Regions from separate parts of the Brevundimonas sp. FV1ye4L genome, predicted to be linked through region 2. Evidence: predicted binding sites of a transcription regulator. Region 2 holds the regulator's gene; the other holds the start of a gene.
The links. The regulator HrcA, encoded in region 2, represses chaperone genes, less so after heat shock. The targets are predictions, from matches to a motif close to GTTAGCANTCNNNNNNNNNGANTGCTAAC.
Positions count from the first base shown of each region.

Region 1: a site for HrcA is predicted at 1,718-1,746, ahead of groES (co-chaperone GroES). Genes of this name have one in related genera too.

Region 1 covers NZ_CM178734.1:2,322,373-2,332,672, forward strand. Annotated here, with positions in the region: gene groL (chaperonin GroEL) at 1-1,304, opposite strand, end outside; gene groES (co-chaperone GroES) at 1,358-1,645, opposite strand; gene ACW17X_RS11240 (hypothetical protein) at 1,949-2,392, shown strand; gene zigA (zinc metallochaperone GTPase ZigA) at 2,439-3,659, opposite strand; gene ACW17X_RS11250 (DUF1826 domain-containing protein) at 3,756-4,325, shown strand; gene pgi (glucose-6-phosphate isomerase) at 4,329-5,936, opposite strand; gene ACW17X_RS11260 (hypothetical protein) at 6,050-6,526, shown strand; gene ACW17X_RS11265 (glycosyltransferase family 2 protein) at 6,531-7,271, opposite strand; gene ACW17X_RS11270 (ArnT family glycosyltransferase) at 7,348-9,030, shown strand; gene ACW17X_RS11275 (hydroxymethylglutaryl-CoA lyase) at 9,027-9,941, shown strand; gene ACW17X_RS11280 (hypothetical protein) at 10,033-10,300, shown strand, end outside.
Region 2 covers NZ_CM178734.1:2,420,579-2,430,878, reverse strand. Annotated here, with positions in the region: gene ACW17X_RS11745 (DUF6065 family protein) at 1-549, shown strand, start outside; gene rph (ribonuclease PH) at 575-1,300, opposite strand; gene ACW17X_RS11735 (DUF1287 domain-containing protein) at 1,422-2,018, shown strand; gene hrcA (heat-inducible transcriptional repressor HrcA) at 2,015-3,103, shown strand; gene grpE (nucleotide exchange factor GrpE) at 3,148-3,735, shown strand; gene ACW17X_RS11720 (S8 family peptidase) at 3,838-5,922, opposite strand; gene ACW17X_RS11715 (dienelactone hydrolase family protein) at 6,156-7,055, opposite strand; gene purH (bifunctional phosphoribosylaminoimidazolecarboxamide formyltransferase/IMP cyclohydrolase) at 7,205-8,809, opposite strand; gene ACW17X_RS11705 (WapI family immunity protein) at 8,893-9,342, opposite strand; gene ACW17X_RS11700 (heparinase II/III family protein) at 9,339-10,300, opposite strand, start outside.

The DNA.
Region 1 (10,300 bases), 98 kb from region 2:
TCGGCGTTGTCGCCCTTGACGTCGGCCAGGATCTTGGAGGCCTTCAGCAGGGCGATGCCGCCGCCAGGAACGATGCCTTCATCAGCCGCGGCGCGCGTGGCGTTCAGGGCGTCGTCGACGCGGTCCTTCTTTTCCTTCACTTCGACTTCGGTCGAGCCGCCGACGCGGAGAACCGCGACGCCGCCGGCCAGCTTGGCCAGACGTTCCTGCAGCTTTTCCTTGTCGTAGTCGGAGGTGGTGTCTTCGATCTGGCGCTTGATCTGGGCCACGCGGGCTTCGATGGCTTCCTTCTCGCCGACGCCTTCGACGATGGTGGTGTCATCCTTGGTGATCGAGACCTTCTTGGCCTTGCCGAGCATGTCGAGGGTGACGGTCTCGAGCTTGATGCCCAGGTCTTCCGAGATGACCTGGCCGCCCGTCAGGATGGCGATGTCTTCCAGCATGGCCTTGCGGCGATCACCGAAGCCCGGCGCCTTGACGGCGGCGACGCGCAGGCCGCCGCGCAGCTTGTTGACCACCAGGGTGGCCAGGGCTTCGCCTTCAATGTCCTCGGCGATGATCAGCAGCGGACGGCCCGACTGCACCACGGCTTCCAGGATCGGCAGCATGGCTTGCAGCGAGGTCAGCTTCTTCTCGAACAGCAGGATCAGGGGCTCTTCGAGAACAGCCTCCATCTTGTCGGCGTTGGTGATGAAGTAGGGCGACAGGTAGCCGCGGTCGAACTGCATGCCTTCGACGACGTCGACGGTGGTGTCGGCGGTCTTGGCTTCTTCGACGGTGATGACGCCTTCGTTGCCGACCTTGGCCATGGCCTGGGCGATCAGCTCACCGATTTCCGAGTCGCCGTTGGCCGAGATGGTGCCGACCTGGGCGATTTCCGAGTTGTTCGAGACCGGCTTGGACTTGGCCTTGATCTCTTCCAGCACCAGGCCGACGGCCTTGTCGATGCCGCGCTTCAGATCCATCGGGTTCATGCCGGCGGCGACGGCCTTCAGGCCCTCTTGCACGATGGCTTGAGCCAGGACGGTCGCGGTGGTGGTGCCGTCGCCCGCCTTGTCGTTCGTCTTCGACGCGACTTCGCGGATCATCTGGGCGCCCATGTTCTCGAAGGCGTCTTCCAGCTCGATCTCTTTGGCGACCGAAACGCCGTCCTTGGTCGAGCGCGGGGCGCCGAAGGACTTCTGGATCACGACGTTGCGGCCCTTGGGACCGAGCGTCACCTTCACGGCGTTGGCGAGCACGTTGACGCCGCGCAGCATCTTGTCGCGCGCGTCGGTGTTGAAGTGTACGATTTTAGCGGCCATGCGGGCAGCTCCTATCTAGATGGATTGATTGAAGAAAATCGACCGTCGGGTGCTTAAGAAAGCACGCCCAGGACGTCGGATTCCTTCATGATGATCAGGTCGTCGCCGTCGATCTTCACTTCCGTGCCCGACCACTTGCCGAACAGGATGCGGTCGCCGGCCTTCAGTTCCAGAGCATTGACCTTGCCGCTGTCGTCGCGGGCGCCGGGGCCGACGGAGACGACTTCGCCTTCCTGCGGCTTTTCCTTGGCGGTGTCGGGGATGATGATCCCGCCCTTGGTCTTGGATTCTTCTTCAACGCGCTTGACCAGCACGCGGTCGCCGAGCGGACGAAACGCCATCGGTTCTCTCCTTATGTACCCCCGGACGGGGGCGACTTGAAAACGGTGGGTCAGCCTCCCTTCGATCACCGCTTTGGCAGCCGACCGGTGAGAGTGCTAACGCGAGCGGGAGTTAGTCAGAGCCAAGGCCAGCGTCAAGGCGACCCGCCCCATCGGGCGTGCGAAACTTCCGCGACAGGTGAACCCCAAATGAACGGCCGGCTCCGGGCCTGTTCAAGCGGGGACTGGCAGAACCGTCTCAACGCTGGAGCCCGTCCACACCCGGACGCGCGAAACCCGGCCCGAAAATAAAAGGAGACGACCATGTCCAAGATGCTGAAGATCACCGCCGTCGTCGCCGCCCCGCTGGTCGCCATGAGCCTGATGGCCGCTCCCGCATCGGCTCAATCCTACCGCGACCGTGACCGCGGCGATGACAACACCGGCCGCAACGCCTTGATCGGCGCGGCGGTGGGCGGTTTGGCCGGCGCCATCTACGGCAATGGCGACGGTCGCTATATCGCCGGGGGCGCCCTGGGCGGCGCCGCCATCGGCGCCGTGGCCTCGTCCTCGAACCGGGGTTCCGGCTGCGAATATTATCGCGGCGGCCAATGCTACCGGAACCAGGGCCACTGGGAACGCGAGCACGGCATCAACAGCCGCGACCCGCGCTGGGAGCAGCGCCGCGACTACCGCGACTATCGTCGCGAGCAGCGTTATGACCGCCGGGATGACCGCCGCGACTACCGCTACGACCGCCGCTGGTAGGCGGATCGGATGAAGAAAAGGGCGTCCTGCGGGACGCCCTTTTTTATTACGCCGCGTCCTGACGGGGTCCCCAGTGCGGGAAGGGATCCTCCAGTCTCGCCCAGCCCCTGGGCCCGCGCTCCATCTCGAACCGGCTCAGCAGGGCGGCGTCGAAAAGGGAGGTCAGCAGATCGCGGTTCATATCCTTGCCAATCAGGACGATCTCCTGGCGGCGGTCGCCGTAGGGCTGACGCCAGACCGCCTCGATCGCCTTCAGCCATTCGAGATTGTCTTCGGGCCAGCGCTCGCGCGGGGCCGAGGCCCACCACAGACCGCCCCACTCATGCTCCGTCACCGCCCCGGCCTGGCTCCAGGATCCGACATAGTCCATCCGACTGGCCAGCCAGAAGAAGCCCTTGGAGCGCCAGACGCCGGGCCATTCGCGGTTCAGCAGGTCGTGAAAGCGCCGGGGGTGGAACGGCCTGCGCGCCCGATAGACGAAGGTCGAGACGCCGTATTCCTCGGTCTCGGGCGTCACCTCGCCGCGCAGGGCCTGGGACCAGCCGGCGGCCTGTTCCGCCCGCTCCATGTCGAACAGACCCGTGCCGATCACCTGATCCAGAGGCACGGCGCCCCGCACCGCCTCGATGATCCGGGCGCGGGGATTGAACTGGGTCATCATCGCCTTCAGCGTTCCGAGTTGCACAGCGTCGAGCAGGTCGCCCTTGTTCAGCACGATGACGTCGGCGAACTCGATCTGGTCGATCAGCAGATTGGCGACCGTGCGTTCGTCGTCCTCGCCCAGATGTTCACCGCGGGTCTTCAGGCTGTCGGTGGAGGGATAGTCGCGGTGGAAGTTGAAGGCGTCCACCACCGTGACCATGGTGTCGATCCGAGCCAGGTCCGACAGGCTGAAGCCGTCCTCGTCGCGGAAGTCGAAGGTGGCGGCGACCGGCATGGGTTCGGAGATCCCGGTGGATTCGATCAGCAGGCAGTCGAACCGACCCTCGCGCGCCAGCTTGCCGACCTCGATCAGCAGGTCCTCGCGCAGGGTGCAGCAGATACAGCCGTTGGACATCTCCACCAGCCGTTCCTCGGTCCGCGACAGGTCCGCCCCGCCGCCGTCCCGCACCAGGGCCGCGTCGATGTTCACCTCGCTCATGTCATTGACGATCACCGCGACCCGCAGCCCGTCGCGGTTCGACAGGATGTGGTTCAGCAGGGTCGTCTTGCCGGCCCCGAGGAAGCCGGACAGGACGGTGACGGGCAGTTTCTTGAACTCGGACACGAAGGCGCTCCACGGATGCTGCGCCGAGCTTGACCACAGCCGGGCGATTGTGAGAGTTACGTTATAGTATAACACACACAGTCAGCAAGGTTCTCCATGGCGGTCGGCGCAGTCGTCCAAGGGCTTGCGCCCACGGTCTTCACCACCCTGTTCGAGCCGCAGGTGCGGATGGCGATCTGGTCGCGGCCCAGCCCCATGCCGCCCGACGCCCCACCCCCGGCCGACTTCACCGCCGAGTGCGACGGGCGCTGGATCGCCCTATCGGGTGCGGCGCCCGAGTGGTTTCTCCAGGATATCGAAAGATTGGCGGAGATCGTGGCGGCGATCAGCGGATGCGAGGCCTGGCGCGCGCGGTGCGAGACCGTGACCCGGCGCGCCTGTCCGCGGTTTCATCAGGACGCGGTCCCGGTGCGCCTGATCGTCGCCTATGAGGGGCCGGGGCCGGAATGGGCCTTCGCCGGCGAGATCGGCGAGGATCTGGACGGGCGCTACATCGGCACGCGACGCCGGGTCCGCACCCTTCATCCCGGCGACATCGCCATCATGAAGGGCACGGCGCCGGGATGGGAGGCCTGGCCGGAGTTTCCGGTGGTTCTGCACCGCTCGCCGCCGGCCGGGCGACGAGCCCCCCGGCGCGTTCTGACGATCGACGCCGCGCCGATGTGAGCCTTAACCCATCAACCGCGTCATCAGGCCGGCGGTCGAGGGGTCCAGATCGGCGGAGGGGCCGCCGGCGTGGACATCCTTCAGGATCGCCTTGGCCAGGACCTTGCCCAGTTCGACGCCCCACTGGTCGAAGCTGTTGATGTCCCAGATCACGCCCTCGACGAAGGTCTTGTGCTCATAGAGGGCCAAGAGGGCGCCCAGGGTCTCGGGCGTCAGACGGTCCATCAGGATGGCGGTCGAGGGGCGGTTTCCGGTGAAGGTGCGGTGGGTCGCCAGACGGGTCGCCTCTTCCTCCGACAGACCCTGGGCCAGGCCTTCCGCCTTGGCCGCCTCGGTCGTCTTGCCCAGCATCAGGGCCTGACCCTGGGCCAGGGCGTTGGACCAGAGGGGGGGTTCCGGCGCGTCCGCATGGGTCTTGGCCACGATCACGAACTCGGCCGGGACGATCTGGGGCCCCTGGTGGATCTGCTGGAAGAAGGCGTGCTGGCCGTTGGTGCCGGGCTCGCCGAACACCACCGGGCAGGTCTGGCGCGTCACCGGGGTTCCGTCGCGATGCACCCGCTTGCCGTTCGACTCCATCTCCAACTGCTGCAGGAAGGACGGCAGGCGGCGCAGGGCGTGGGCGTAGGGGGCGACGGTGCGGGCGGGCCGGTTCAGGCCGTCGACGTTGAACACCTGGGCCAGGGCCAGAAGGATCGGGGCGTTCTGCTCCAGCGGGGCCGAGACGAAATGGTCATCCATAGCGGCGGCGCCCGCCAGCATGGCCTCGAACACGTCCCAGCCCAGGGCGATGCCGCAGGACAGGCTGACGGCCGACCACAGCGAATAGCGGCCGCCGACCCAGTCCCGGAAGGCGAAGGTGCGGCCGCAGCCGAATTGGCCCGCCTTTTCAGGCGCGGCGGTGACCCCGATAAAGTGTTTGGTCATGCCCTCGGCCGGCAGGGCGGCGGCCAGCCAGGCCTTGGCCGCCTCGGCGTTGGCCAGGGTTTCCTGGGTGGTGAAGGTCTTGGACACGACCACGACCAGGGTGGTTTCGGGATCCAGGCCGGTCAGGGCCTCGGCCATGTCGCGCGGGTCGATATTGGCGACGAAACGCAGGTCGATGGACGGGTCCAGCGGGCGCAGGGCGTCCCAGACCACGCGCGGGCCCAGGTCCGACCCGCCGATGCCGACGTGGACGATGGCCTCGAACTTGCGGCCCGTGGCCCCCGCCTCGGCGCCCGAGCGGACGGCGTCGGCATAGGTTTTCATATCGGCCCGCACGGCGTCCACCTCGGCCGAGACCGGTTCGCCCAGGGCCTTGAAGTCGGCGCCGGCGGGGGCGCGCAGGGCCGGGTGTAGCACAGCCCGACCCTCGGTCAGGTTGACGGCCTCGCCGGCGAACAGGGCGGCGCGACGCCCCTCGACGTCGCTGGCGCGGGCCAGATCCAGGCAGGCCTCGAAGGCGGCCTGGGTCCAGCTCTGTTTCGACAGGTCCAGATACAGGCCCGCCGCCTCGACCGACATGCGGGCCAGACGGCCGGGATCGGCGGCGAACTGATCCACGATACGGGTCTTGCCGGCCGTTTCAGCAGCGGCGTCGAAGGCGGTCCAGGCGTCGTCACGGGTCATCGGTCGTCCTCTGGGGAGAGAAGTCGGGAGAGAGAAGAAGGTAAACACTCGTTTACGGGTCAGGCGTATGCCGGTTCAACGTCCTAGCCGACGCTGAAACAGGAAGTCACCTCATGTCCTGCGGCCTTGCTCTCACAATCGCCCTGTCGATGTCCAATCCTGCGGTGGCCCTGGCGGCCGAACAGCCCCCCGCAGCGGTCGGCGCGCCTGTTTCGGTCGCCGGCGAGCCCCTGTTCGCCGACATCGTGGCTCGATCCGGCGCCTTGAAGGCCGTGGTGGACGGCTGGGCGGCGTCAAAAGCGACCGAAGACGCGGCCTTCTTCACCAGCCAGGCCTTCGTCGGCTTCAAGGCCCAGGCCGAGGCCCTGGCCGCCCTGGACCTGCAGGGTCATCTGATCCTGAAGGAACGCGGCACGGACGGCGATCTGAAATGCATCCTGCGGGGGATTTCCGAGGATATGCCGAAGAAGCTGGAGGCCGTTCAGGCGGCGGCTACGCCCGCCGAGCGCGCCACCGCCCTGTCGGAGCTGTCCTATCTGCTGAACGACAATGTCGAAGTGATCACGGCGCCGCCTCAGCCCGAGGTCTAGAAAATCAGAACTCGGAGATCGCGCCTGGACGACGCGACCGGGTCTTCAACCACATGACGCCCAGCAGGTCGGCGAAGGCGACCTTCAGCCGGCCCCAGTTGGTGTATTTCGAGCGACCCGTCTCACGGTGGCGGTGATCGACGTCGAGATACAGGTTCCGGAACCCCTCGCGGATCACCAGCGCCGGCAGATAACGGTGCAGGTGATCGAAATAGGGAAGACGCAGGAAGACCTCGCGGCGGAAAACCTTCAGGCCGCATCCGGTGTCGTCGGCGTCGTCGCCCAGAAGCCTGCGGCGAATCCGGTTGGCCCAGAGCGAGGCCTGGCGTTTGGCCTGTGAGTCCTGGCGCTTGGCGCGGCGGCCGCCGACCAGACCGACATCGGCAGGTGCGGCCAGCAGGGCGTCCACCAGGCGCGGCGCGTCGGAGGGCGGGTTCTGGCCGTCGCCGTCCATGGTCACGATCACAGATCCCCGCGCGGCGAGAACGCCGGTGCGGACCGCGCGGCTCTGGCCGGCGTTGGCGCCGTGCGACAGGATCCGCAAGGCCGGCAGCTCGGCCTGAGCGGCCTTCAGTTCGGCCAGGGTGGCGTCCTTGGAGGCGTCGTCGACGAAGATCATCTCATACGACCGACCGGCGAAGGCCTCAGCGATCTCGCGGGCCAGGGGCACGGCGGCGCCGGCCTCGTCATGGACGGGAACGACGACGGAAATCTCGGGCGCAGGGCGGCTTGTCTCGGCGGTCATCGCCGCTCCATAGACGAGATCGCCCGCTTAGGGGAGACGGCTGACGACGGGCCGGTCGCCGTGTAAGGATCGCCGGATGAAGACTTTCGATCTGGATCGCCGCATCGCCGGCTGGAGGGGGCCGCTGCTCGCCGCCCTGCTGACGGTGGTCGCCGGCCTGCCGGGCCTGTTGCTGCTGCCGCCGCTGGACCGCGACGAGAGCCGGTTCGCCCAGGCGACGGTGCAGATGCTGGAGAGCGGCGACTATGTCGATATCCGCTTCCAGGACGAGCCGCGCTGGAAGAAGCCGGTCGGCATCTACTGGCTTCAGGCGGCCGCCGTCTCGCTGACCTCGGATGTCGAGGATCGCGAGATCGCCCCCTATCGGATTCCGTCCCTGCTGGGGGCCATGCTGGCCGCCTGGGCCGTGGCCTGGGCCGGATCGGCCATGCTGGGCAGCCGCGTCGGCTTCTTCGGCGGGGCCATCATGGGGGCCACCTTCCTGCTGTCGACCGAGGCGGGCATCGCCAAGACCGACGCCATGCTGTGCGGCGCCACCACCCTGGCCATGGCGGCCCTGGCGCGGATCTATATGGCGGCCAAGGCCGGCGAACGGCCGATCCGGCCGCACAAGCTGCTGTTCTGGATCGGAATCGGCCTGTCGATCCTGATCAAGGGGCCGATCGGGCTTCTGGTCATCGCCCTGGCCGTCATCGCCCTGTCGATCTGGGATCGCGACGTGAAATGGCTGGCGCGTCTCGGCTGGGGCTGGGGCCTGCCGCTGGTCGCCCTGATGGTCGGCCCCTGGGCCATCGCCATCACCATCGCCACCGACGGCGGCTTCTGGCGCGAGGCCATCGGCGGGGATCTGGCCCCCAAGATCGCCGGCGCCCATGAAAGCCATTCCGGCTTCCCCGGCATGTATCTGTTGCTCGCGCCCCTGCTGTTCTTCCCCTCGACCCTGCTGCTGCCCGCCGCCGTCTCGACCGGCTGGAGCCGGCGGGCCGAGCCGGCCATCCGCTTCCTGGTCTGCTGGCTGGTTCCCGGCTGGCTGATGTTCGAACTGGCCCCGACCAAGCTGTGGCACTACACCCTGCCGACCTTCGGCGGTCTGGCCCTGCTGGCCGCCGCCGCCCTGGCGCGGCCGATCGGCAAGGTGTCGCGCATCACCGGCGCCGTGCTGGCGATGTTCGCGGCCGTGCTGATCATCGGCATCACCGTCTATGGACTGACGGTCTATGGCACTTCGACGGCCCAGACCTGGGCGGCCCTGACCGTGGGAACCACCCTGGCGGCGGCGGCCATGGGCGCCTTCCTGTTGCTGAACCGGGCGACGGTCGCGGCCCTGGTCGCCTCGCTCGCCTTCGGGATCGTGGCCCATGGCGCCCTGGCCGGCACCATCCGTCAGCTGCGCCCCCTGGCCATCGCGCCCCAGCTGGAAAAGACGCTTGAGGCCGCCGACCTGCATCCGCGCCAGGGCCGCACGCCTGGCCCGGTGGCCATCACCACCTTCCATGAGCCCAGTTTCGTCTTCCTGACCGGGCGGGACACCGAGCTGACCGACGCCGAGGGCGCCGCCCGCGCCCTGGCCGAAGGCCGGCCCGCCATCGTCGAGGGGCGCGACGCCGACGCTTTCCGCGCCGCCGCCGGGCGACTGGGCGTATCGGGCCGGGCCGTCGGGGTGGTCCGCGGCTACAACTATTCGGGCGGGGACGAGATGAACCTGACCGTCTATGCGCCGCCCCCCCGGCCGATCACCCGCGAGGGCGAGGCGCCTTGAGCCGGTTCATCCAGATCGTCGAAGTCGGTCCCCGCGACGGTCTTCAGAACGAAAAGACGGTGCTGGAGCCCGCCGTCCGCGCCGATCTGGTTCGGCGACTGGAGACCGCGGGCGCGCGGCGGATCGAGGCCGTCTCCTTCGTCCATCCCAAATATGTGCCCCAGATGGCCGGCGCCGAAGCCGTGATGGCGGCCCTGCCGCCCGCCCCCGGCCACAGCCGCATCGGCCTGGTCCTGAACGGCAAGGGCTATGACCGGGCCCTGGCGACGGGGGTGAACGAGGTCAATGTCTCGGTCGCCGCCACCGACGGCTTCGGCCTGAAGAACCAGGGCCTGTCGGTGAAGGACCAGTTGGTGATGCTGGGCGAGATCATCGCCCGCCGACACAATGCGGAGGCGTCGGAAGGCGCGCCGTCGCTGTCGGCCATGATCTCCTGCGTCTGGGGCTGCCCGTTCGACGGCGAGGTTTCCGTGGACCAGGCCACGGACATGGTCGGCGCCATCGCCGAACTGGGGGTCGGCGAGATCGGTCTAGCCGACACCATCGGCGCCGGCGATCCCTGGGCCGTGACGCGCAAGGTCGAGGCCGCGCGCAAGGCCGCGCCCGAGGCCACACTGCGCCTGCACTTCCACGACACCCGAAACACGGGCCTGGCCAACGCCTATGCGGGGGTCGAGGCCGGGATCGACGTGCTGGACGCCTCGGTCGGCGGCATCGGCGGCTGCCCGTTCGCGCCCGGCGCCACGGGGAATATCGCCACCGAGGACCTGGTCTATATGCTGACGCGCGGCGGGTTCGAGACCGGCTATGATCTGGACGCCCTGATCGCCACGGCGCGCTGGATCGGCGAGGCCCTGGGCCGGCCCGCGCCGTCCGCCCTCAGCCGCGCCGGCGGTTTCCCCCGCGCCTGAGGCCCGCCGTCACACCTCCGTCGTGGCGAAACGGGACAAATAGAGTTAATCAAGCTTAACAAGCGCAGCCATTGCGCCGGGGAGGACCGCCATGCTGATCGCCATACCCCTGCTGCTGATCCCGGTGATCCTGTACAATATCGTCGTGTTGTTCGGCGCCTCGAGCAATGTCGGCATGGCCCAGGCCGACGCCATTTTGCGCGACCCGCTGTTCTCGATCCCCATGGCCTCGGGCGCCCAGTGGAACATCGGCTCGGGCGACCTGATCCTGTTCCTGGGCCTGATCCTGCTGTTCTTCGAGCTGATCAAATCGACCTCCAGCCAGAAGGTCGCCATCGTCAATCACGCCCTGTCGATGA
Region 2 (10,300 bases):
CAGGAAGACATCATCATCACGCCCGACCGGCCCCAGCACGACCTGGCCCATTTCGTCACCTCGCACTTTTCGCGCGGGGTCCTGACCATGCACCCGCAGTATCTGTTCCGCACGCCGCCGGGCTGGGGGATGATGTGTTCGGGGTCGCCCAATCACCTGAAGGACGGGATCCAGCCCCTGGTCGGCCTGATCGAGACCGACTGGTTGCCCTTCCCCTTCACGATGAACTGGATCTTCACCCGGCCGGGCCGGATCACGTTCGAGAAGGGCGAGCCCTTCTGCTTCATCAATCTGATCGAGCACAAGAAGGTCGAACAGTTCCAGCCGGTGATCCGCACCCTGGAGTCCAACCCGGTGATGAAGGGCCAGTTCGAGGCCTGGAACCGCGCCCGCACCGATTTCAACCAGCGGTTGGCCGGCGGCGATCCGGACGCGGCCAAGGAGGCCTGGCAGCGCTACTACTTCAAGGGCGAGGTGCCCGAGGATCTGGGGGCGGCGCCGCCCACCCATTCGAACAAGCGCCGCCTGAAGACGCCCCGCGTCGGCTGACGCGGGTGCGAAGAGGTCGGTGCGCTTAGCGGCGCACCGCCTCCAGCGCCGCCTTTTGCAGGGCGAACAGTTCGGTGCAGCCGACCTCGGCCAGGGAGAACAGCCGGTCGAACTCGGCGCGGGAGAAGCCGCGCTTCTCGCCGGTGGCCTGGACCTCGACGATCTGGCCCGCGCCGGTCAGGACGAAGTTGGAATCGGCCTCGGCCTCGGAATCCTCTTCATAGTCCAGGTCCAGCACCGGCACGCCGTCGCAGACGCCGCACGAGACGGCCGCCACCTGGTCCAGGATAGGGTCGGACTTCAGCACGCCTTCGTCGCGCAGATAGTTGAGGGCCGAGGCCATGGCGACCCAGGCGCCGGTGATGGAGGCGGTGCGGGTGCCGCCGTCGGCCTGGATGACGTCGCAGTCCAGCACAACCTGACGCTCGCCCAGGGCCTTCAGATCGACGACTGCGCGCAAGCTGCGGCCGATCAGGCGCTGGATCTCTTGCGTCCGGCCCGTCTGTTTGCCGGCGGCGGCCTCGCGGCGGCCGCGGGTATGGGTGGCGCGGGGCAGCATGCCGTATTCGGCGGTGACCCAACCCTGGCCCTTGCCGCGCATCCAGCCGGGAATGCTCTCCTCGACCGAGGCCGTCACCAGAACCTTGGTGTGGCCGAAGGTGATCAGGCACGAACCCTCGGCATAGCGGTTGACCCCGGTCTCGATGGTCACGGGACGCAGCTGGTCGTCGGTGCGTTGCGAATGGCGCATGAGATGAATCCTTGGAAGCTGAGGCGGCGCTGCTTATCCTGAAACGGTGAGCCTGTATGCCCCCCCATCGTCTGTCGCCAGTCGCCGTGTCTTTCTCGGTGGAGCGATCGGTGTCGTCGCCGTGACGACGACCGGCTGCGCGGGGAAGCTGGCGATCGACGCGCCTGAAGGCTCACCTGCCCGTCTGGCCTGGGCCGCCCAGAAGCAGCTGGGCGTGACCAAGGATTACGACAAGACCTATCAGGCCCTCGCCTATCCAGACGGCGACGTGCCGAGAAAGACCGGCGTCTGCTGCGACGTCATCGTCCGGGCGGCTCGCGACGGGCTGGATCTGGATCTTCAGCGATTGGTGCACGAGGACATGACCGAGGCGTTCGACGCCTATCCATCGCGCAGGAACTGGGGCCTGACTCGTCCGGATTCCAATATCGACCACAGGAGGGTTCCGAATCTGGACGCCTATTTCCAGCGTGTGGGCGCCACCGTCTGGACTCCGCAAGGCGCGCCGAAAGGATCGAGCTTCCCCGAACCGCTCGCGATTGGCGACATACTGACCTGGCGCGGCGGCAACGGCGCGCCTCACATCGGCCTGGTCAGCCGCGCCGGGAAACACCCGCTGATCATTCATAATTTCGGTCTCGGGGTGATGCAGCATGGTCTTTGGCTGATGAAGACGTCGCGCGCCGCAGGCCATTATCGCTGGCCGGTAGGCACATGAAGCCCTCGCTGCTGACGTCGACCTCCATCGAAACCGGAGGTTTGGCCGGCCTGGACGCTCGGGCGCGCGACATCTTCCGGCGCATCGTCGAATCCTATCTGGAGACGGGCGAGCCGGTGGGGTCGCGGACCCTGTCGCTGGGCGGAATCGCCCTGTCGCCGGCCTCCATCCGCAATACGATGCAGGACCTGACCCTGGCCGGGCTGCTGGCTGCGCCGCATACCTCGGCGGGGCGGATCCCGACCCATGCGGGCCTGCGCCTGTTCGTCGACGGCCTGCTGGAGATCGGCGACCTGACGAAAGAGGAGCGGCGCGAGATCGACGGGCGGCTGGCCGGGCGGGGGCGGAATTTCGAATCCGCCCTGGATGAGGCGTCCAACCTGTTGTCCGGCCTGGCGGGAGGCGCGGGCGTGGTGTCCAGCCCCGTGCGCGAGTCTGGCGTCAAACATGTGGAGTTCGTGGCCCTGGGCGGGGATCAGGCCCTGGCGGTCATCGTCGCCGACGACGGCACGGTCGAGAACCGGATCATGACCCTGGCGGCCGGGGTCACGCCCTCGACCCTGGTCGAGGCCTCCAACTTCCTCAACGCCCGTCTGCGCGGCCGGCCCTTCGCCGACGCCAAGCGCGAGATGACCCAGGAGCTGGAGATCGCCCGACGCGAACTGGATCAGACCGCCGCCCGCCTGGTCGAGGACGGGTTCGCCGCCTGGTCCGGCGGGCCGGACCGCGAGCGCGCCCTGATCGTGCGGGGCCGCGCCAACCTGTTGCAGGACGGCGAAGGCCTGGCGGATCTGGAGCGGGTGCGGGTCCTGTTCGACGATCTGGAGCAGAAGGAACAGCTGATCGGCCTGTTGGACGGGGTCGATGCCGCGCAGGGGGTGCGAATTTTCATCGGTGCCGAAACGCGGTTGTTTTCACTTTCGGGTTCCGCCGTGATCGCGGCGCCCTATATGAGCGGCCGACAGCGGGTTCTGGGCGCCATCGGCGTCATAGGCCCCGCTAGGTTGAACTACGCCCGTGTCATTCCGTTGGTGGACTATACCGCCCGGGTGCTGGGCCGGATGCTGGACGGGAACGACAAGTGAGCGACAAGCCCCTTAACGACGAATTCAACGCACTGGACGCCGACATGGCGGAAACCAACGCCGAACACGGTCTGGACGCCGATCCCTCGGACAATCTGGCGCCGCTGGACGCCGTCATCGCCGAGCGTGACGAGTGGAAGGACCGCGCCCTGCGCGTCGCCGCCGAGATGGAGAACCTGAAGCGCCGCGCCGAGATGCAGCAGAACGACGCCCGCGCCTTCGCCATCCAGCGTTTCGCCAAGGACCTGCTGGGCGTGGCCGACAATCTGGAACGCGCCCTGATGGCCGCGCCCAAGGACACAGACGGTCCGACGGTCGCCCTGGTGACCGGTCTGGAAATGACCCAGAAGGCCTTGTTGCAGGCGTTCGAGACCAATGGGCTGAAGCGCGTCGCGCCCGAGGCCGGCGAGGCCTTCAACCCGCATCTGCACCAGGCCATGATCGAACAGCCGTCGGACACGGTTCCGGGCGGCGCCGTGCTCCAGACTATGCAATCCGGCTTCGAACTGTTCGGCCGCACCATCCGCCCGGCCATGGTCGTGGTCGCGGCCAAGGGGTCGGGCGCGCAGGCCGCAAATCCCTATGGCGCGGCGCCCGAGGCCGAGACCCACGCCTTCGACGGCAAGGCCTGATGTCAGGACGTGAGTGGTGATTGGGGACGGGTGAATAGTGAGCTGCGGTGTCTCCGAAAGCCGCTCACCCCTCGCTCACCACTCACGATTCACCAGCCCCCCTCAGAACTGACGCCGCCACCCGCCGATCAGGGCGAACTCGGGCGCAGCGTCGGCGACGTGGCGCGGTTCGCGGCTGGCGACGGCCTGGACCGACAGACTTGAGCCGTCCCACAGCCGACGCTCGCCGCCCAGGATGAAGTCGATCTGACGACCGCTGGGCGCGGCCGAGAAGTTGCGACGCGAATAGGTCAGGGGGTCGAAATATTCGACCGGGACATCGGCCAGCCAGGCCGAGAAGGTCCCGCGTTCGATCCGCAGCGGCTGTGACACGGTGAAGCTGATCCGGTCGCACAGGACCGTGCAGCCGGTCAGCAGGGTCAGCCGCCAGTTGGAGCTGATCGCCGCCCCGTCCGTCGTCAGGAAACGGCCTTCGGTCTCGGTCGAACCGAGGCCGGCCTCGCCGATCAGGGCCAGGCCGGGCCGCAGGGTCCAGTCGCCGCCGACCGCATAGAAGCTTGTCCGCGACGGCAGGGCGAAGTCCGATCCGCCCGGCAGGAAGGCGCCGAGCGGCCCCAGACGCTCGTCCAGGTCGCCCAGGCTGAGCGACAGACCGCCGTCGGCGCCGCGCCAAGCCAGGGTGACGCGACTATAGGTCGAGGCCTCTTCCTCGACCCGGCGCAAGGGCATGCGCCGATCGCCGCCGCCGCTCTCGGCCGCCAGGGTCAGGGCGCCGAACCGGACGGCGCCGCGCACCGCGTGATCGACCTGGGCCAGGGCGGCGAAACCGTCGCCGGCGGCGCCGTCGAACGGCGATGAAGCCCCGCCGCGGCCCTGCCAGGTGGCGAAGCTCATCCGGCCCATCTCCAGGTCCAGCATGGCCTCCTGCCGGGGCTCATCGCCCAGCCAGGGGGCGTCGGTCAGGTCGTAGCGCGGGGCGATGGGTTCGGGCGTCGGAACGGGCTGGGAGGCGGTCAGGTTCAGCCGGCCCCCGTTGGGCAGGGCCAGCCGGGTCGTCGCTGTGCGGCTGGGTTCGAACGGGGCGGCCTGGTACGAGCGGCTGGGCGCCGTCGGATAGGCTGCACCCAGCTGGACTGCGAACATCCGGTCATAGCCGTCGAACAGAACGGTCCCCAGCGCCGTCTGGCGGGCGAAGGCGTCGCCGAAGGCGGGGCCGACAAAACTGCCCGGCTCGGTCTCGGCGACGATGGAGGCGCCGTTCGCCATCGGCACAGAGGTTGCGCCGGCCGGTCGGAAGGCGTTGGCCAGGTCCAGCAGGCCCCGGCCATAGACGATGTCGGTCCCTGGGTCCCCGGCGTCGCGCGCCGTGTCGATCAGAATAGCCAGGGCCTGGCGCGCCGACAGATTGGGGAAGGCGTCCATCAGCAGGGCCAGGGCGCCCGAGACATGGGGCGCCGAGAAGGAGGTGCCGTTGATCCGCCAGCAGCTGGTCCCGTCGCAGCCGGTGATGACGTCCTCGCCCGGGGCCGAAATATAGCCCGCGGCCGTCACCCCTGCGCGGTTCGAGAAGTCGGACATGAGATTGGTCGCACCGTGCGAGCCGACGGCGATAACAGAGCCGGCGAACCGGGGATCGACCGCATATTGGGCGGGCCAGCCGGGATTGGCCTCGCCATCATTGCCCGACGAGGCGACGATGACGGCGCCGGAGTCGACCGCGCGCAGCAGGGCCGCCTCGAAGGCGGAACCGAACCGTCCGTCGCCGCCCAGGGACATGTTGATGATCTTGACCCCGTTGGCCACGGCGAAGTCCAGGGCCCGAACCAGATCCGAGCTGCTGAAACAGACGTCGTCGTCCTCATCCTCGCACTCCGAAATGTCGGCGCGGATCGACAGTATGGTCGATTCATAGGCGACCCCGACCGAGCCTAGGCCGTTGAAGTTCGAGGCGATCACGCCGGACACCAGAGTCCCGTGGCTGTCGTCGGCGACATAGGGGGTGTTGCGGCCCACGACGACGTCGGTCGAGGCGCTGGAAATACGGCCGACAAGATCCGCCTGGCTGTTGCTGACGCCGGAATCGACCACGGCGACGGTGACGCCGTTCCCGGTGGCGCCGGCCTGCCAGCCGACCTCGGCCTTGATATTGGCCACGCCATAGTTCCGCAGATATTCGCTCGACGTCACCGAGGGCGGCGGCGGGGGTGGCGGGGGAGGTGGAGGCGGCGGAGGCGGTGGAGGAGGCGGCACGACCGGCGTCACGGATCCGCCCCCGCCCCCGCCTCCCCCGCCGCCACAGGCCGCAAGGGGAAGGAACAACAGGCCTGCACCCAGCAGGATCGCCCTACGCCACCGAGAATTCGCCACCTTCACCCCTCCACGACACACAGCCCGCCGCAGTGTGTCACATCAGTAGCAGTTCAACTTCTTAAAGATTTGTCGAAGACCGCGAGCAGTTTGGCCCAGCCGTCCTTGGCGTCGGCCTCGGCGTAGCTGGCGCGATAGTCGGCGTGGAAGCCGTGGGGCGCATCGGGATAGACGATGATCCGGCTGTCGGTCTGGCCCGCGCGGGCCAGGGCCTCGCGCATCCGCTCGACGCTGGCCAGGGGGATGCCCTGGTCCTGGCCGCCGTAAAGCCCCAGGACCGGCGCCTTCAGGTCGTCGGCCAGATCCACCGGCCAGGGCTGGCCAGACGAGACCTGGACCGGGGTCGCGTCGGGGGCGGGGGCCAGACGGCCGTACCAGGCCACGCCGGCGCCGATGACGGCGAACCGCGCCGCCGCCTGCCACACCACCTTGCCGCCCCAGCAGAAGCCGGTGATCCCGACCTTGCCGTCGCGCGCCCACAGCTGCTGGCTGGCCCATTCCAGGGTCGCCGACAGGTCGCCCATCACCTGTTCGTAGTTCGCAGCCCCGACGATCTGCATGATCCGGCCCATGTCGGACAGGGGCGCCGGATCCTCGACCCGGTTGAAGAAGGCCGGGGCGATGGCCGCATAGCCCTGTTTCGCCAGGCGGCGGCAGATGTCCTTGATATAGGCGTGGACGCCGAAGATTTCGGACACCACCACCACGACGGGAAAGGGCCCGTCGCCGGCGGGGCGGGCGACATAGGCGGTCAGTTCGAATCCGTCCGGCGCCGGATAGGTCACCTCGGCCGTCTCGAGCCCGGCGGCGTCAGTGGTGATCGGCTGGGCCTCCTTGGCCAGGGCCGCGACCGCATAGCCGGAGAACAGCAGTCCCCCCAGGGCGCCCACCGCCCGGCGGCTGAGCTTCAGATCATCGGCGGTCTGGCCTTCGGGACGGATCAGGGTGGTCATGGGACGGCTCCAGAAACGGGGGAGCCGCAGACCATCACGACGCGCCGGGGGCGTCCAGTCACGAACGCGAGGACATTCACCATGGGAGAAAGGGCGCTCAAGCAGCGAGAGACCGCGTCGCGAGCGTTAGCGCCCTTTCTCCTCAAGGATCAGTGCCGGAAGACCCGCACCCCGGTGAAGGCCATGGCGATCCCCTTCTCGTCGGCGGCGGCGATGACCTCGGCGTCGCGCATCGAGCCGCCGGGCTGGATCACCGCCGTGGCGCCGGCCGCGACCGCTTCCAGCAGGCCGTCGGCGAAGGGGAAGAAGGCTTCCGAGGCGCAGGCCGAACCCTCGGCCAGGGACTGAGTCAGGCCTTTCGCCTCTCCGGCCTCCTTGGCGCGGATGGCGGCGATCCGGGCGCTGTCGCGGCGGTTCATCTGGCCGGCGCCGATGCCGGCGGTCTGGCCGTCCTTGGCGTAGACGATGGCGTTGGACTTGACGTGTTTGGCCACGGTGAAGGCGAACAGCATGTCCTGGATCTCGGTCGGGGTCGGCTGGCGCTGGGTGACGATCTTCAGATCCGACGGCTTGATCAGCGACCGGTCGCGGCTTTGGACCAGGAAGCCGCCGGCGACCGAGCGGAACACCTCGCCCGGTCCGTGCGGATCGGGCAGGCCGTCGGTGATCAGCAGGCGCAGGTTCTTCTTGGCGGCGAAGACTTCCTTGGCTTCGTCGTCGGCGCCGGGGGCGATGACCACCTCAGTGAAGATGCCGGTGATGGCGCGGGCGTCGTCGCCGTTCAGCGGGCGGTTGACCGCGATCACGCCGCCGAAGGCCGAGACGGCGTCGCATTCCAGCGCGCGGGCGTAGGCTTCCGACAGGTCCTTGCCCACGGCCACGCCGCAGGGGTTCGCGTGTTTGACGATGACCACGGCGGGCTGTTCGAACTCGGCCACCAGCTCATAGGCGGCGTCGGCGTCGGCGATATTGTTGTAGCCCAGCTCCTTGCCCTGGATCTGGGTCGCATGGGCCACGCCGGGACGGGCCTCGCCGGTGCGGTAGAAGGCGCCGGTCTGATGCGGGTTTTCGCCGTAGCGCAGGGTCTGGGCCAGAGATCCGGCGATGGACTTGCGAGCCGGGGCGACGTCCTCGACTTGGCTTGCGAACCAGCCGGAGACGGCGGCGTCATAGGCGGCGGTGCGGGCGAAGGCGCGGGCGGCCAGCCGCTTGCGCAGGGCCAGATCGGTCGAGCCTTCCGCCTTCAGCGCCTCAAGGATCAGGCCGATGGACTCGCCGTCGACGGCGACGGCGACATAGCCGTGGTTCTTGGAGCCCGAACGGATCATGGCCGGGCCGCCGATGTCGATATTCTCGACCGCCGCCTCGAACGAACCGCCGGAAGCAACTGTGGATTCGAACGGATACAGGTCGATCCAGACGATATCGATGGCGCCGATGCCGTGGTCGGTCATGGCCTGGGCGTGGTCGGCCGCGTCACGCACACCCAGCAGGCCGCCGTGGACGACGGGGTGCAGGGTCTTGACCCGACCGTCCATCATCTCGGGGAAGCCGGTCAGATCGGCCACGTCCTTGACCGGCAGGCCAAGCTTGGCGATGGCCGCGCGGGTGCCGCCGGTCGAGACCAGTTCGACGCCCAGGTCGTGCAGGGTGCGGGCGGCGTCTTCCAGCCCGGCCTTGTCGGACAGGGAGATCAGGGCGCGTTGCGGCTTGACCCGGTCGGGGGCGGGCGGAAAGTCGGGAGCGGCGGGCATGAAGCGGCGTCCGTGAAGGCTGGGGGAGGATGGCGGGGCGTCTAGCACCGGGGCGCCGGTGCGTCATCCCTTGCCTTGAGGGGCTAGAGGTTTCCTTTGATCGGAAAGTCTCTGAGGATTTGGGCGCATTGGGCGATGAGCCCGGGGAGATAGCTCTGGTCAAGCTCGAGCTCGAACCGATGGGTTTGCGTCATCGGATCGGGGGTCGCTTCGATAACCACATCTAGATGACCTAGCGCCGCGCTGGTGACCTTGGCATTGATGTAGGGCTCAAGACAGCGGAGGTGAGCGACGCCCTCCAGCCGAAGATTCAATGTCGAAAGTTCGTCACGAAACGACGAGATTTCGTCACTTCGTATCCATGGGCCCTGGATATCTATGCGCGAACCGGGCGCCTCTATGTGGGCGTGGATGTTGATCCAGTTGGCGTCATCATAATCGACAGAATCCGCAAACTCCCGCGAGAGGGTCCAAATGGATAGCCAGCCGAGCTTTAGGTCGGGTTCTCCATAGAGGGCTTGCGGATGCTTCACGTCGGATCGCCGCTCGCGCCCGCCGGGCTCAGCTTCCAGCGGATCCGGCTCTCGCTGTCGGTGCGGGCCGAGCCGCGCACCACGATCTGCAGCGAGCGGCGGGTCAGGCCGGCGTCGATATGGACGCTGGGTTCGATGGCCACGTCGGGACCGTCGGTGCGGAACCACCAGCCCCGGCCCGAGGCGCCGCGCAGCAGGATCGAGCGGCGGTCGCGCGCCAGCGAGGCCTGAACCCCCGGCTCCAGATGGAAGCGGATGGCGTAGGGGGCGGCGATCTGGCGGATCATCTCCTTGCGGCCCGGCGTCGGGAACAGCTTCTCCTCGGCGCGCAGCTCGTCCATCCGCTGGTCCAGATAGAGGCGGCGCTGGTGGTTCAGGCCGAAGGCCTCGTTCCAGCCGTCATGCTCCATATCGAGCCAGACCGCGCCGTCGCCGTCGCGCTGATCGGTGGTGACATGGATCGGCGGGCCGACCAGGCGGGGGCCCAGCAGTTCGCCCTTCCAGCCGCCCAGGGGTTCGTTCAGCGACCGTTCGCCCAGGGTCAGGGTCGAATGGCCGGGCGTCAGCCGCAAGGCCTGACGATCCGTCGAAGCCGGGGTCCAGCCCGAGCCGGTGATCAGACGATCCTTGCCGCAGACGATCTCCAGCGCCATCGGCTGGGCGCAGGCCGACGCCCCCCAGGCGCCCGCCGCGGGCGCAGCGGCGTCGGCGAGGATGGTCAGCAGCGGACTGGCGATCCGGGTCAGGCCGGCGACGGCGCCGAAGGGCGGATGCTCGGGCTCAGCCTTGGTGCGGGCGGTGGCGGCCTCGTCATGGGCGCGGGCGGCGGCGACGCGGGCGACGGTGGACGGGCCTCCGCCCTGGAAGCTGGCCAGACGGCCGTCCGGCAGGGTCAGCAGGCGCAGACCCTCGGTCAGGCGGGCGATGGCGCCGGTCACGGCCTCGGGCGTCGGCTCGG